Regions from separate parts of the Aeromonas oralensis genome, predicted to be linked through region 1. Evidence: riboswitches for the same ligand, from Rfam matches in the RefSeq annotation. Region 1 holds a riboswitch; each other region holds the start of a gene.

Region 1 (4,212 bases):
TGCCAGTCGGCCACGGCGATCACCTTGCCGGCCAGCGCCGGGTTGGCGAGGGCATAGTCCAGGGTGCCGAGCTCGGCCTCGTAGCTGTAGGAGATGGCCTTCTCCTTGTTGAACTTGACGTTCATGTCCACCAGGCCGTAGCTCTTGGCCACTTCGCTGCCGGTCTGCTCAAAGACCTGGTCACCGAGGAAGGTCTGGGAGGCGGAGACTATCTTGCGCTGGCCGTCGGTCGGCACATAGTCGGTCAGCACCCGGATCGCATCTTCCCGGGCGTAGGAGTTGAAGTCGCCCACCAGCAGCACCTGGCCGGGCAGCTTGCTCACCGCCTCGCCCAGCACCTTGGCGGCGCTGACCCGGAACTCGGTGCACTTGCCCTGCAGATCGGCCGGCTCCTTGCCGTCCAGGTTTTCCAGGCAGCCTGAACCCTTGGACTTCAGATGGTTGACCACCAGGGTCAGCGGATCCTTGCTGCCCTCGACGGTGAAGGTCTGCACCAGGGAGTCACGCTGGGAGGCCTGTTTCTCGACCCCTTTGGCATCCAGGTATTTCTGCACCGGCAGGGTGATGACGTTGGCGTCCCCTTGCGGTGCCAGCTTGGCCGGCCGGTAGATCATGGCCACCATGATGGCGTCGCCACCGAAGTAGTGCTCGCCCTGCAGCAGCGCCTTGGGCAGGGTGACGAAGGCGTACTGCTTGCCCGCCTCTTTCTGCTGGGCGTTGAGGGCCTGTACCAGGTCGCTGATGGCGGAGTGGCTGTCAAAGCCGTTGTTCTCCATCTCCATCAGGCCGAGCAGGTCGGCATCCATCTCGGTGATGGCGTTGACGATCTTGGTGCGCTGCTTCTGGAAATCTTCCAGATTCTTGGCGCCCCGGTTGCAGCCCTTGGCGCTGTCTGCATCCGCCTGATCCTTGCACAGCACGTTGAGGGCACCGCCCACGCTGGAGTGGCTGGTGAAGTAGTTGAGCACGTTGAAGCTGCCGACGCGCAGATCGGTGCCGTCGGCACGGGCCGGGGCGCTCTGGCGGTCGTTGTCGCTGGTGCGCAGCAGATCGCCGGCGGTGATCACCTGATCCTGCGGCACGATCAGCCGGTACTCGTTGTAGCTGTAGCCCACCATGGCGTCCAGATTGACCGGGGCGTCGCCGATGCGCAGGTAACCCTGCTCCGGCTCCCAGGCCGGCAGCCAGGGTAGTTTGCCGTCGGCGGCCTTGAAGTCCGATTCGAGGAACACCCGGTTGCCGGCGTTGGCCTTGGCCAGTGCCTTGGCGGCCTTGCTGTCGGCGTCGTGCAGCTGGGTCGGTTTCATCAGCGGCGCCTGGTGGGAGAGCACCAGGTTGTTGCGCCGGGCGGCGTAGTCATAGCTGAAGTTGCGGCTGATTTTGAGCGCGCTGTCGGCGTCGAGCCGTACCCGCATCCCTTCGTGGCGCTCCAGCGCCCGGGCCAGGGTTTCGTTTTCCAGCACCCGCAGCGGGATGGCGGCCGGGACCGAGCCCTGGGCGACGACCTGCAGGCGCGGGGTGCCGCTGTCAAACACCGGCTTGAGCTGGGTGTGGTTGTAATACTCTTCGACCTTGGCCTCCAGGCAGACTTCGGCACCCGGCTTGATGTCCGGGTACTTGCTGGCGAAGTTCTTGTCGTTCAGGAAGACGAAGATGCCGTCCGAGGTCTGGGGGTTGCCGTCGCCCTGCACATCCAGCAGGTAGAACCCCTTGTTGAGGCTCTCGCCGAGGCCAGAGACCACTGCCTTGACCATGACACTCTGGGGGCTTTCGAACTTGTCGGCGGGAATGAGCGGGCTCTTGTCGCCGCTGCCCTGAATGACCGGGATCGGGGTGAGGGCGCTGTCGGCCGGGCAGCTGAAGCCGGCGGCATAGACGGACGGGGAGGCGAGCGCAAGCCCCACGGCCAGCGACAGCAGGGTACGTGTTCCTTTCATAACTGTTCCTTTTTTATTTTTTGCCAGTGTTTCCATAGCCTTGGCACATCGGCCAAGGGCGCGCATTGTCACATTTCTGGCATGTCATACCAGTGAGCCAACGCACATTACGGGGATACAAATGAGGGCAATGCCGGTTTTTTTGACTTGGCTAACAGTATGAAATTAATGACAAAAGAGTTATTTTGTCACATCAGTGAAAATGTGATCTGGCTGGCATCCACATATTTTTCCTCGAGAATGAAGATTGAGACTCGGCTGGTTGATTCCTATACTCGGCTTGTTCCTCACGGAACCCAGGTAAAGGGCAAACCGGTCGAGATGCCGGGACGCAATGCCTCCGGTCTTCAGATCGCGCGATCCAGATAGCGGGGCTTCCCAGGGTGAGGGTGACGTTTGTGGCAGGTCCATTGCCAGTTGTCTGCGCCCATCACACAGGTTGCGCTTGTTCTTTGCCTTGGTGACCAATGCCAAGACAAAACAAGGAAGATAACAATATGCAACAGACCCTAAGGCCCAGCAGGCTTGCCATGCTGGTGGCTTTGGCTGCCATGCCCGCCTGGGCACAGGCTGCCTATCCCGCCTATCAGGCCGGTACTGCCTACAAGGCCGGCGACATCGTCAGCAACGTCGGCAATCTCTATGAGTGCAAAGAATTTCCCTACTCCGGCTGGTGCGGGGCCTCGCCCTATCACTACGCTCCCGGAGTGGGGGTGGTCTGGGCCGATGCCTGGAAGCTGTATGGCGGGGACGTGCCGCCCCCGGCACTCGGCGTAGCCGTCAGCTCGCCAGCTGCCGGCGCCAGTTTCAACGAGGGGGCCAGCGTCGCGCTGGTGGTGACCCTGAGCGGCCCGGTGACGGCGCTGGTTCGGGTGGAATACCTCATCGACGGCAAGCTGGTCGCCACGGCGAGCGCCTCGCCCTGGAACGGCAGCTGGAGTGCCGCCGGTGTCGGCGCCCATGCCCTCAAGGCACGGGCATTGGATAAAGATGGCAAGGTGCTGAGCGAGGCGGATTCGAGCTTCAACGTCGCCGCCGTGGTGGCGCCGGAGGCGCCCAAGGTGAGCATCAGCAGCCCGGCCAGCGGCGCCAAGGTGACCCTGGGTCGCAGCGTGGCGGTGAGCGGCAACGTCACCGATGCCAACAACGACGTCGCCAGGGTCGAGCTGTTCGTCGATGGCAAGAAGGTGGGTGAAGACACCAGTGCCCCCTGGCAGGTGAACTGGACGCCCCAGAGCAAGGGGCTGGCCGGCCTCAAGCTGGTGGCGACCGACAAGGAGAACCTGAGCGGCGAATCGAGCCAGGTCGACGTACAGGTGGAAGAGGCAGCCCTGCCGCCCACCGGTGGCAACCTCTCCTGCGACATTCGCCAGATCTACCGCCCGGACGGTTACGAGTGCATGGGGGATGATCACGCCCGTCGGGTCATCGGTTATTTCACCTCCTGGCGTACCGGCAAGAACGGCTTGCCCTCCTATCTGGTGAGCGACATCCCCTGGGACAAGATCACCCACATCAACTACGCTTTCGCGGCGGTGGACGAGCAGAGCCACACCATCAAGGTGGACGACTCGGCGACCAAGATGACCTGGGACGGCGTGCCGGGTGCCGAGATGGATCCGGAGTTTGCCTACAAGGGCCACTTCAACCTGCTGTCGAAGTACAAGAAGCAGTATCCGGACGTGAAGACCCTGATCTCGGTGGGGGGCTGGGCCGATACCCGCGGCTTCTATACCGCTACCACCAAGGGTGACTGCTCGGTCAACAATGACGGCATCAACGCCTTTGCCAACTCGGCGGTGAGCTTCATCCGTCAGTACGGCTTTGACGGGGTCGACGTCGACTACGAATACCCCACCTCCATGAAGGATGCGGGCAACCCCAATGACTTCCCGCTATCCAACCAGTGCCGCGGCAAGCTGTTTGCCAACTACAAGGTGCTGATGCAGACCCTGCGCAACAAGCTCGACAGCGCCGGCAGCGAGGATGGTCGCAAGTACATGCTGACCATCGCCTCGCCGGCCTCGGCCTACCTGCTGCGCGGCATGGAGAACTTCCAGGTCACCCAGTACCTCGACTACGTCAACCTGATGACCTACGACTTCCACGGCGCCTGGAACAACTTCGTCGGTCACAACGCGGCCCTGTTTGACAACAAGGCTGATGCCGAACTTGCCCACTGGGGCGTCTATACCCAGAGCCAGTTTGGCGGCATCGGCTACCTCAACGCGGCCTGGTCTGCCCACTACTTCCGTGGCGCCCTGGCGGCCGGCAA
Region 2 (4,212 bases), 1.0 Mb from region 1:
GTGATGGTCAAGCCGGGCATGCCCTATCTGGACGTGATCCGCCAAGTGAAGGATCAGTTCGGCGTGCCGACCTTCGCCTATCAGGTGAGCGGCGAGTACGCCATGCACATGGCGGCCATTCAAAACGGCTGGCTGAAGGAGAAAGAGAGCATCATGGAGTCCCTGCTCTGCTTCAAGCGGGCCGGTGCCGACGGCATCCTCACCTACTTCGCCAAGCGCGTGGCGCAGTGGCTGAAGGAAGATGCCCGCTAAGCTGATGTGTCCGAGCGTGTAACGGATAGAAAAGAGGGGAGCCGATGGCTCCCCTCTTTCGTTACTGATAGCTGATTACAGCTTTATCCAGGCATCGCTCCAGGCAGTGCCGGTAGCGGTTGATGTATAGTGGCTGAGGGAGCCAACGGCTCCCTTTTTTATGACCGGCTAATTACAGCTTGATCCAGGCATCGCTCCAGGCTGTGCCGGTACCCGGCGCATAGTGGCTGGTCGAGCCGCCACACCAGCCGCTGTAGGGCCAGGGTTTGCACTCGTAGTTGCCACCGGCATTGCTGACCCGATCACCGGCCTGATAGCTGGTATTGGGGGCGTAGGCCGGGTAGTCACCCTCGCCACCGCCGCTGCTCTGTTCGGTCAGCGCAACCGGGAAGCGCTGTACCACCGGCTGCTGGCCATCTGCCAGACCGTTGATCACCACTTCATAGCTACCATTGGTCACATTGCTGCCCTGCAAAACCAGCGCGCTGGTGCCGTTCACCAGACTGGTAGTGTTGCCATAGCTGCGGCCGTGCTGCTCCAGCGTGGCAGAGATCTGCACCGGGTTGGCGGTGGTGATGTTGAAGCGGATGGAGACCTGACCGTTAACTATGGTGTAGTCGGAACCCATAGCACTGACAGTGAAGTCGCTGCTGCCGATCACCGGCGGCTTCTCGCCACCATCGCAGTCGCTGTCTCCCTGCAGACGCCAGACGCCCCACTCACCGGTAGTGCCCGGCTCATCGTTCTGGGTCCACCACTCGGCGCGCCAGCTCTTGCCGTTGTGGCTGACGATGTCGCCGCTGACGTAGGTCTTCTTGGCATCCCAGCTGTTTTGACAGATGGCACCCTGCTCTCTGACGGTCACGTTGCGCAGCTGGGTTACCTGCTGGTTGGCACTGTCGCTCACCTGATAGGTGAGGGTGTAGCGGCCGACCTTGCTGCTGTCGACGTTGCCGCTGACCTGAATGTTGGCGGTCAGATCGCCATCTTCCTCATCGTGGGCGCTGACGCCGGCCATGGCGTTGAACGGCGTACCGAGCTCGATAGTGGTGTCCGCAATACCGGTAAAGACCGGCTTCATGCTGTAGACCTCGACGGTACGCACCTGTTCGGTGACGTTATTGTCGCGATCGCTCACCTTGTAGGTGAGGGGATAGAGACCGATGCGCTGGGTATCGACGCTCCCTTCCACCTGGATCTGACCGGTCAGATCGCCATCTTCCTTGTCGCTGGCGCTGACGCCGGCCAGCGGGTCAAAGCGGGTGCCGTGCTTGACGCGGGCATCGCTCAGGCCACTGAACACCGGCTTGCCGTTTTCGTCCGGCGGGGTGATGTTCTGATCGTGGATGAAGGGGCCGTAGCTCTTGATGAAGGCTTCGTTGTAGGCCTGCCCGGCCGCGTTACGACCCATGTCCCAGTTGATGGACCAGGTCATCACGCCGCGCAGGGGCTGACCCTGGCTCTTGAGGCGGTTGAAGGCGTCGAAGAGATCCTGCGGATTCTTGACGTAACCGGTGGCGGCCGCATCGATATTGGTCGGAATGCCGAATACCAGCTTGTCGTGGGGGATCTTGTAGTAGCCGCGGCTGCCGTTGATCAGCGAGTCCGCCATGTAGTAGATGAACTCTTCTTTCAGGGCATCGTTGTTCTGGGCGATCCAGCCTACCCCGTCGATCCAGATACCGTCGCCACCCTGGTTGTAGAACTGGGGATTGATCCAGTCGTAGTAGCCTTCCAGCGCCCGCAGATAGGGGGTATAGAGCCCGCTGGCGGTCAGGTAGGGGAACTCGGGCGCCATGGTGATGAGGAAGTTTTTACCCTGGGCGCGGTAGTGATCCTTGACCAGCCGCAGGGCTGCCGGGATCACGGTCTGGTTGTTGGCGGCAGTGATGGCGGACTGCTCCAGATCGATGTCCAGACCGTCGAAGCCATAGGTCTCCACCAGACGGATGATCTCGTCGGCGAAGGCTTGCTCCTGACCGGTACGCAGCTCGATATGGGCATCGGCACCGCCCAGCGCCAGCAGCACGGAGCGGCCCTGACGGTTGAGCTCGGCGATCTGCTCGATAAACTGGCTCTCGCTCATGCCGGTAGCCGGGTCGAGTTTGAAGGTGGGGATGGGATCGCTGCCGTACACCTTCATGAAAGAGACATCGACCACGTTGTATTGCGGATTGACCTGGTCGAGCTTGACGCAGGGAGCGGTACCGCCCTGATAGCCAGAGCCACCGCACCAGTTGTGCCAGTAACCCACTACGACACCGGATTGGGGATTGACCATGGCCTGACCGGCCGATGCGGCCTGCGCTATGGGGGCGCCCATGCCGAGCAGACAGCCCAGCAGGGATAACTTCAATTTGTTCATCTTGATATCTCCATACAGTACAAACGGAGCGTCCAGCTATGGCCGAACGCTCCCGGGGGCAGCCCCGCTGTCATAGGAAATCTCCCTTAGACCGGTGGCTTTGCGTCGTGCCCTTTCGGGTCACTTTGCCTTTTTCACCCGTTCTCCGTGCGGCGCGGAGAATCAAGTGACCTGAGTAACAGGCTGCTTATGATACGCACTTAAAAACAAATTAATCAACGTATGTGCATGATTTGTTATGGTTATTAACTTTTTGATTAGTTATTTTCCAAGCGTGGAAAGGGCCGGTGATACGCTGCTGTGAACTACTCCTTTGTCGATTGGATTTGCTCTGCTCCCTTGTGGTTCGAGAGCTGAAAAAGCCGCAAAAAGGGCAAAAAAGTACCGATTATTCATGCTGTTGCCGTTAAGTATCTGGCAGAGAGGTGTTTGAGCTCACAAAGAGGGGAAAACAGTGCTGACAGGCGGATTGAAGCTTGATTATTGCGTGACTTGGCCACATGTTAGAGAACCATGAAGAGCTGCTAAAGCGGTCTGTTCAAGACCAAACAAGAGGTAACCGGGATGAATAACCCTTTGCTGACAATGGACTCGCTGCCCCCTTTCAGCCAGATCCAGCCCGATCAGGTCCAGCCTGCCGTGACGCAGGCCATCGCCGATTGCAAACAGAAGATCAGCGATGTGCTGGCCCAGCGCGACCCGCACACCTGGGACAGCCTGATCGCCCCGCTGGAAGAGGTCAACGACCGCCTGGCGCGGATCTGGTCGCCGGTCAGTCACCTCAACTCCGTACTCAACAGCGAAGCGCTGCGCGCGGCCCACGACGCCTGCCTGCCGCTGCTGTCTGAATTCCAGACCTATGTCGGCCAGCACGAGGGGCTCTATCAGGCCTATCGCGAACTGGCCGAGAGCGACGACTTCCCGCTGCTGAGCGGCGCCCAGCGCAAGGAGATCCAGAACACCCTGCGCGATTTTCGTCTGTCCGGCATCGGTCTGCCCGCCGAGGCGCAGCAGCGCTACGGCGAGATCCAGGCCCGCCTCTCCGAGCTGGCTTCCCGTTTCAGCAACAACGTGCTGGACGCGACCCAGGGCTGGCACAAGCTGGTGACCGACGAGGCCGAGCTGGCCGGTTTGCCGCAGAGCGCACAGGCCGCCGCCCGCCAGCTGGCCGAGCTGAAGGGCAAGGAAGGTTGGCTGTTCACTCTGGACATCCCCTCCTACCTGCCGGTGATGATGTATGCCGACAGCCGTGCGCTGCGTGCCGAGCTGTATGAGGCCTTCACCACCCGCGCCTCGGATCAGGGCCCCTACGCTGGCAAGTGGGACAACTCCGCCATCATGACCGAGCTGCTTGCCCTGCGCCGCGAGCTGGCCCAGCTGCTCGGCTTTGCCAACTACGCCGAGCTCTCCTTGGCCACCAAGATGGCGGACAAGCCCGAGCAGGTGGTGAACTTCCTCACCGATCTGGCGGCCAAGTCCCTGCCGCAGGGCAAGGCCGAGCTGGAAGAGATCCGAGCCTTCGCCGCCGAGCAACACGGTCAGAGCGAGCTGGCCGCCTGGGATCTCGCCTACTACGCCGAGAAGCTCAAACAGCA
Region 3 (4,212 bases), 2.0 Mb from region 1:
CAGTTTGCGCCGGCGCTGCTGCTCGGCCTCTACTGGCGGCACGGCAATCGCAAGGGGGTCTACCTTGGTCTCGCTCTCGGGGTCAGCCTCTGGTTCGCCACCCTGCTGGCGGAGAGCGGCCTGCTGGCCGGCTCGCCGCTGGCCGCCCTGCTGGCACCGCCGGACTGGCCGGCGTTTCGCGATCTCAGCCTAGGGGCCTGGTGCATCTTTCTGAGCCTGTTGCTCAACCTCATCGGCTATGTGGCGGGCTCCCTGCTGTCGCAGGCGGCGGTGAGCGAGCGGCTGCAGGCGGCCAACTTCGTTGGCAAGCCGAGCCGCGACACCACGGCGCTCTATCAGGCGCGGGTCTCGGTCAAGGAGCTGGAGATGCTGGCGGCCCGCTTCGTCGGCTCTAGCCGGGTCAAGCGCGCCTTCGGCCGTTTCGCCGGCGAGCGGGGCGGCACCCTGGCGCCCCAGATGCAGGCCTCCGCCGAGCTGATTGCCCACACCGAACGGCTGCTGGCCGGGGTGTTCGGCACCTCGTCCGCCCGCCTGGTGCTGGCCTCGGCCCTGCAGGGGCGCAACATGCAGCTCGAAGAGATCGCCACCATAGTGGACGAGGCCTCCGACGTGTTTCGCTTCAACCGTGGCCTGCTGCAGGGGGCCATCGAACACATGGGGCAGGGGATCTCGGTGGTGGATAGGGAGCTGAAACTGGTGGCCTGGAACCGGCGCTACATCGAGCTGTTCCACTATCCGCCCGGCCTCATCCAGGTGGGCCGCCCCATCGAGGAGATCATCCGCTACAACGCCGAACAGGGGCTGTGCGGCCCAGGCGATGTCGAGGCCCACGTGGCGCGGCGGGTGGCCTTCATGCAGCGCGGCAGCCAGCACATTTCGGCGCGGGAGCGCCCCGATGGCCGGGTGATCGAGATGCAGGGCAATCCCATGCCGGCGGGCGGCTTCGTGATGACCTTTACCGACATCACCCCGTTTCGCGACGCCGAGCGGGTGCTGCGCGAGGCCAACGAACACCTGGAGGCGCGGGTGGCCGAGCGCACCCACGAGCTCTCCGAGCTCAACCGCCAGCTGCTGCTGGTGAACCAGCAGGTGGAGCGGGCCAACCACTCCAAGAGCCGTTTCCTGGCGGCGGTGAGCCACGATCTGACCCAGCCGCTCAACGCCGCCAAGCTGTTTACCTCCTCCCTGTTGGAGATGCTGCCGCCGGCGAGACGAGCCGGCCCGCATCGCCCGCCACATCGACGACGCGCTGGGGGCGACCGAGGATCTCATCACCGATCTGCTCGACATCTCGCGGCTCGAAGCGGGCAAGTTCAAGGCCAAGAAACTGGATTTCGCCCTGCGCGACGTGTTCGACAACCTCAAGGCGGAGTTTGGCGTGCTGGCGCAGGCGGGGGGATCCAGTTCTCGGTGGTGGAGAGCGGTGTCGCGGTCTACAGCGACGTGCGCCTGCTGCGGCGGGTGCTGCAAAACTTCCTCACCAACGCCTTTCGCTACAACCCGGGCGGGCGGGTGCTGCTCGGCTGCCGCCGGCTCGGCGACAAGGTGCGCATCGAGGTGTGGGACAACGGCCCCGGCATTCCGGCCGACAAGCAGGAGGCTATCTTCGACGAGTTCTCTCGCCTCGATCACTCCCGCACCGCGCGGGAGCAGGGGCTGGGGCTCGGCCTTGCCATCGCTCGCGGCATTGCCCTGGTGCTCGGCCACAACCTGACCCTGCGTAGCTGGCCGGGGGCGGGCTCGGTGTTTGCCATCACCCTCAACCTGGCGACCCGTCCTGTCGCAACGACGCAGGTGGCGGCCCCCACCCAGCGCGACAGCCAGCTGGAGGGGATCCGGGTACTCTGTATCGACAACGAGAGCGACATCCTGATCGCCATGCACTCCCTGCTGGGGCGCTGGGGCTGTGAGGTGGTCTGCGCCCAGAGCCTGGCCCAGGCGGAGGATCTCATCGCCGGCGGCTTCCTGCCGCAGCTGGTGCTCTCCGATTACCATCTGGACGACGGCAAGACCGGGCTGCAGGCGCTGCACATGCTGCGTCTCGCCCACGGCAACGACATCGGCGGCATCATCATCAGTGCGGATCGCAAGAGCGAGCTGCAGGCGCAGATCCGCGAACACGGCTACGGCTACATCAGCAAACCGGTCAAACCGCTCAAGCTGCGGGCGCTGATGAACAGCATCTTGCGGCCGGCCAAACTTGATGATGATCACGAAACCGGGAATTCGTCCGAATTTTAATCGACGGCCCCCAACCAGCAAGATCGGCACTTTCTGACACAAAAAAGTGCCTTTTCTTCTCGTTTGAGGCTCATTTTCGATAAGAAGTGGTTTATTAATAACCGCTCGGGGGTTTGCCCTCCCTCCTTTGACTCCCTTATAGTCAGGTCGCGATTATTTTTGTCGCAAATCAAGTTGTGCAAAAGGCAAACCGGATGAAAGTCCGGGACGCAAAGCTTCCGGTCTAAGGGTCAGCAGTACCTAAGATAGCGGGGCCACCACAGGTTGTTTCGTCCATGGGCCAAGCCATGGTGCGATGTTGTCTGCGTTACCTGTCAGGTTGCGTTGCCTTTTTCGTTATCTATTCCAAGAACGAAATAAGGATATTCAACTATGTTAAGTCCAAAACCCTCCGTACTGGCGTTGTTGGTCGGGGGTCTGTGTGCCTCCTCCGCCTTCGCTGCCGCCCCCGGCAAACCCATCATCGGCTGGGGCGAAACCAAGTTCGCTATCGTCGAAGTGGATCAAGCCGCCACCTCCTACAACAAGCTGGTCAAGGTGCACGCCGATGGCGCGCCGGTCAGCGTGAGCTGGAACCTCTGGTCCGGTGATGTCGGCCAGACCGCCAAGGTACTGCTCGACGGCAAGGAGGTGTGGTCCGGCGCCGCGTCCGCCTCCGGCACCGCCAACTTCAAGGTCACCAAGGGGGGCCGCTACCAGATGCAGGTGGCGCTGTGCAACGCCGACGGATGCACCCTCTCCGACAAGAAAGAGATCCTGGTGGCCGACACCGACGGCAGCCACCTGCTGCCGCTCAAGGCGCCGCTCAAGGAGAACAACAAGCCTTACGTCAACAAGACCGGCAAGGTGATGGGGGCCTACTACGTGGAGTGGGGAGTCTATGGTCGCAAGTTCACCGTAGACAAGATCCCGGCCCAGAACCTGACCCACATCCTCTACGGCTTCACCCCGATCTGCGGTGGCAACGGCATCAACGACAGCCTGAAAGAGATCTCCGGCAGCTTCGAGGCGCTGCAGCGCTCCTGTGCCGGGCGCGAGGACTTCAAGGTCTCCATCCACGATCCCTGGGCCGCCATCCAGATGGGGCAGGGGAATCTCACCGCCTATGACGAACCCTACAAGGGCAACTTCGGCAACCTGATGGCGCTCAAGAAGGCCTATCCGGACCTGAAGATCCTCCCCTCCATCGGTGGCTGGACCCTCTCCGACCCCTTCTTCTTCTTCGGTGACAAGACCAAGCGCGACACCTTCGTCGCCTCGGTGAAGGAGTATCTGCAGACCTGGAAATTCTTCGACGGGGTGGACATCGACTGGGAATTCCCGGGGGGCCTGGGGGCCAACCCCAACCTCGGCAGCCCCTCCGACGGCGAAACCTATGTGCTCTTGATGAAGGAGCTGCGCGCCATGCTCGACGAGCTGAGTGCAGAGACCGGTCGCACCTATGAGCTCACCTCCGCCATCAGCGCCGGCGGTGACAAGATTGCCAAGGTAGACTATCGCGCCGCCCAGCAATACATGAATCACATCTTCCTGATGAGCTACGACTTCAACGGCGCCTGGACCAACACCGGGCTGGGTCACCAGACCGCGCTCTACGAGTCGAGCTGGGATCCCAACACCAAGTACACCACCGACAAGGGGGTCAAGGCGCTGCTGGGTCAGGGCGTCGAGCCGGGCAAGGTGGTGGTGGGTGCCGCCATGTATGGTCGCGGCTGGACCGGCGTCAGCGGGTATCAGGGCAACAACCCCTTCACCGGCACCGCCACCGGCCCGATTGCGGGGACCGAAGCGGAAGGGATCTGGGAGAAGGGGGTCATCGACTACCGTGGCATCGCCAAGGGCAAGATGGCCGGCGACTGGCAGTACAGCTATGACGAAGTGGCCGAGGCACCGTCCGTGTTCAAGGCTTCCACCGGCGAGCTCATCACCTTCGATGACGAGCGCTCGGTCAAGGCCAAGGGGCAGTACGTG

Evidence for each region. A riboswitch is a leader RNA that binds a small molecule or an ion and turns the genes downstream of it on or off. The one in region 1 is predicted to bind cyclic di-GMP.
Region 2: another riboswitch for cyclic di-GMP. It lies ahead of ACPDZI_RS22125 (immunoglobulin-like domain-containing protein); the one in region 1 lies ahead of ACPDZI_RS17015 (glycosyl hydrolase family 18 protein).
Region 3: another riboswitch for cyclic di-GMP. It lies ahead of ACPDZI_RS04575 (glycosyl hydrolase family 18 protein); the one in region 1 lies ahead of ACPDZI_RS17015 (glycosyl hydrolase family 18 protein).

Annotation. Positions count from the first base shown of each region.
Region 1 is NZ_CP187186.1:3,676,043-3,680,254, reverse strand. It holds gene ACPDZI_RS17020 (ExeM/NucH family extracellular endonuclease) at 1-1,937, opposite strand, end outside; cyclic di-GMP riboswitch class I at 2,234-2,319, shown strand; gene ACPDZI_RS17015 (glycosyl hydrolase family 18 protein) at 2,468-4,212, shown strand, end outside.
Region 2 is NZ_CP187186.1:4,715,320-4,719,531, forward strand. It holds gene hemB (porphobilinogen synthase) at 1-252, shown strand, start outside; gene ACPDZI_RS22125 (immunoglobulin-like domain-containing protein) at 425-2,617, opposite strand; cyclic di-GMP riboswitch class I at 2,672-2,757, opposite strand; gene prlC (oligopeptidase A) at 3,182-4,212, shown strand, end outside.
Region 3 is NZ_CP187186.1:925,933-930,144, forward strand. It holds partial or broken gene ACPDZI_RS04570 (hybrid sensor histidine kinase/response regulator) at 1-2,241, shown strand, start outside; cyclic di-GMP riboswitch class I at 2,416-2,503, shown strand; gene ACPDZI_RS04575 (glycosyl hydrolase family 18 protein) at 2,614-4,212, shown strand, end outside.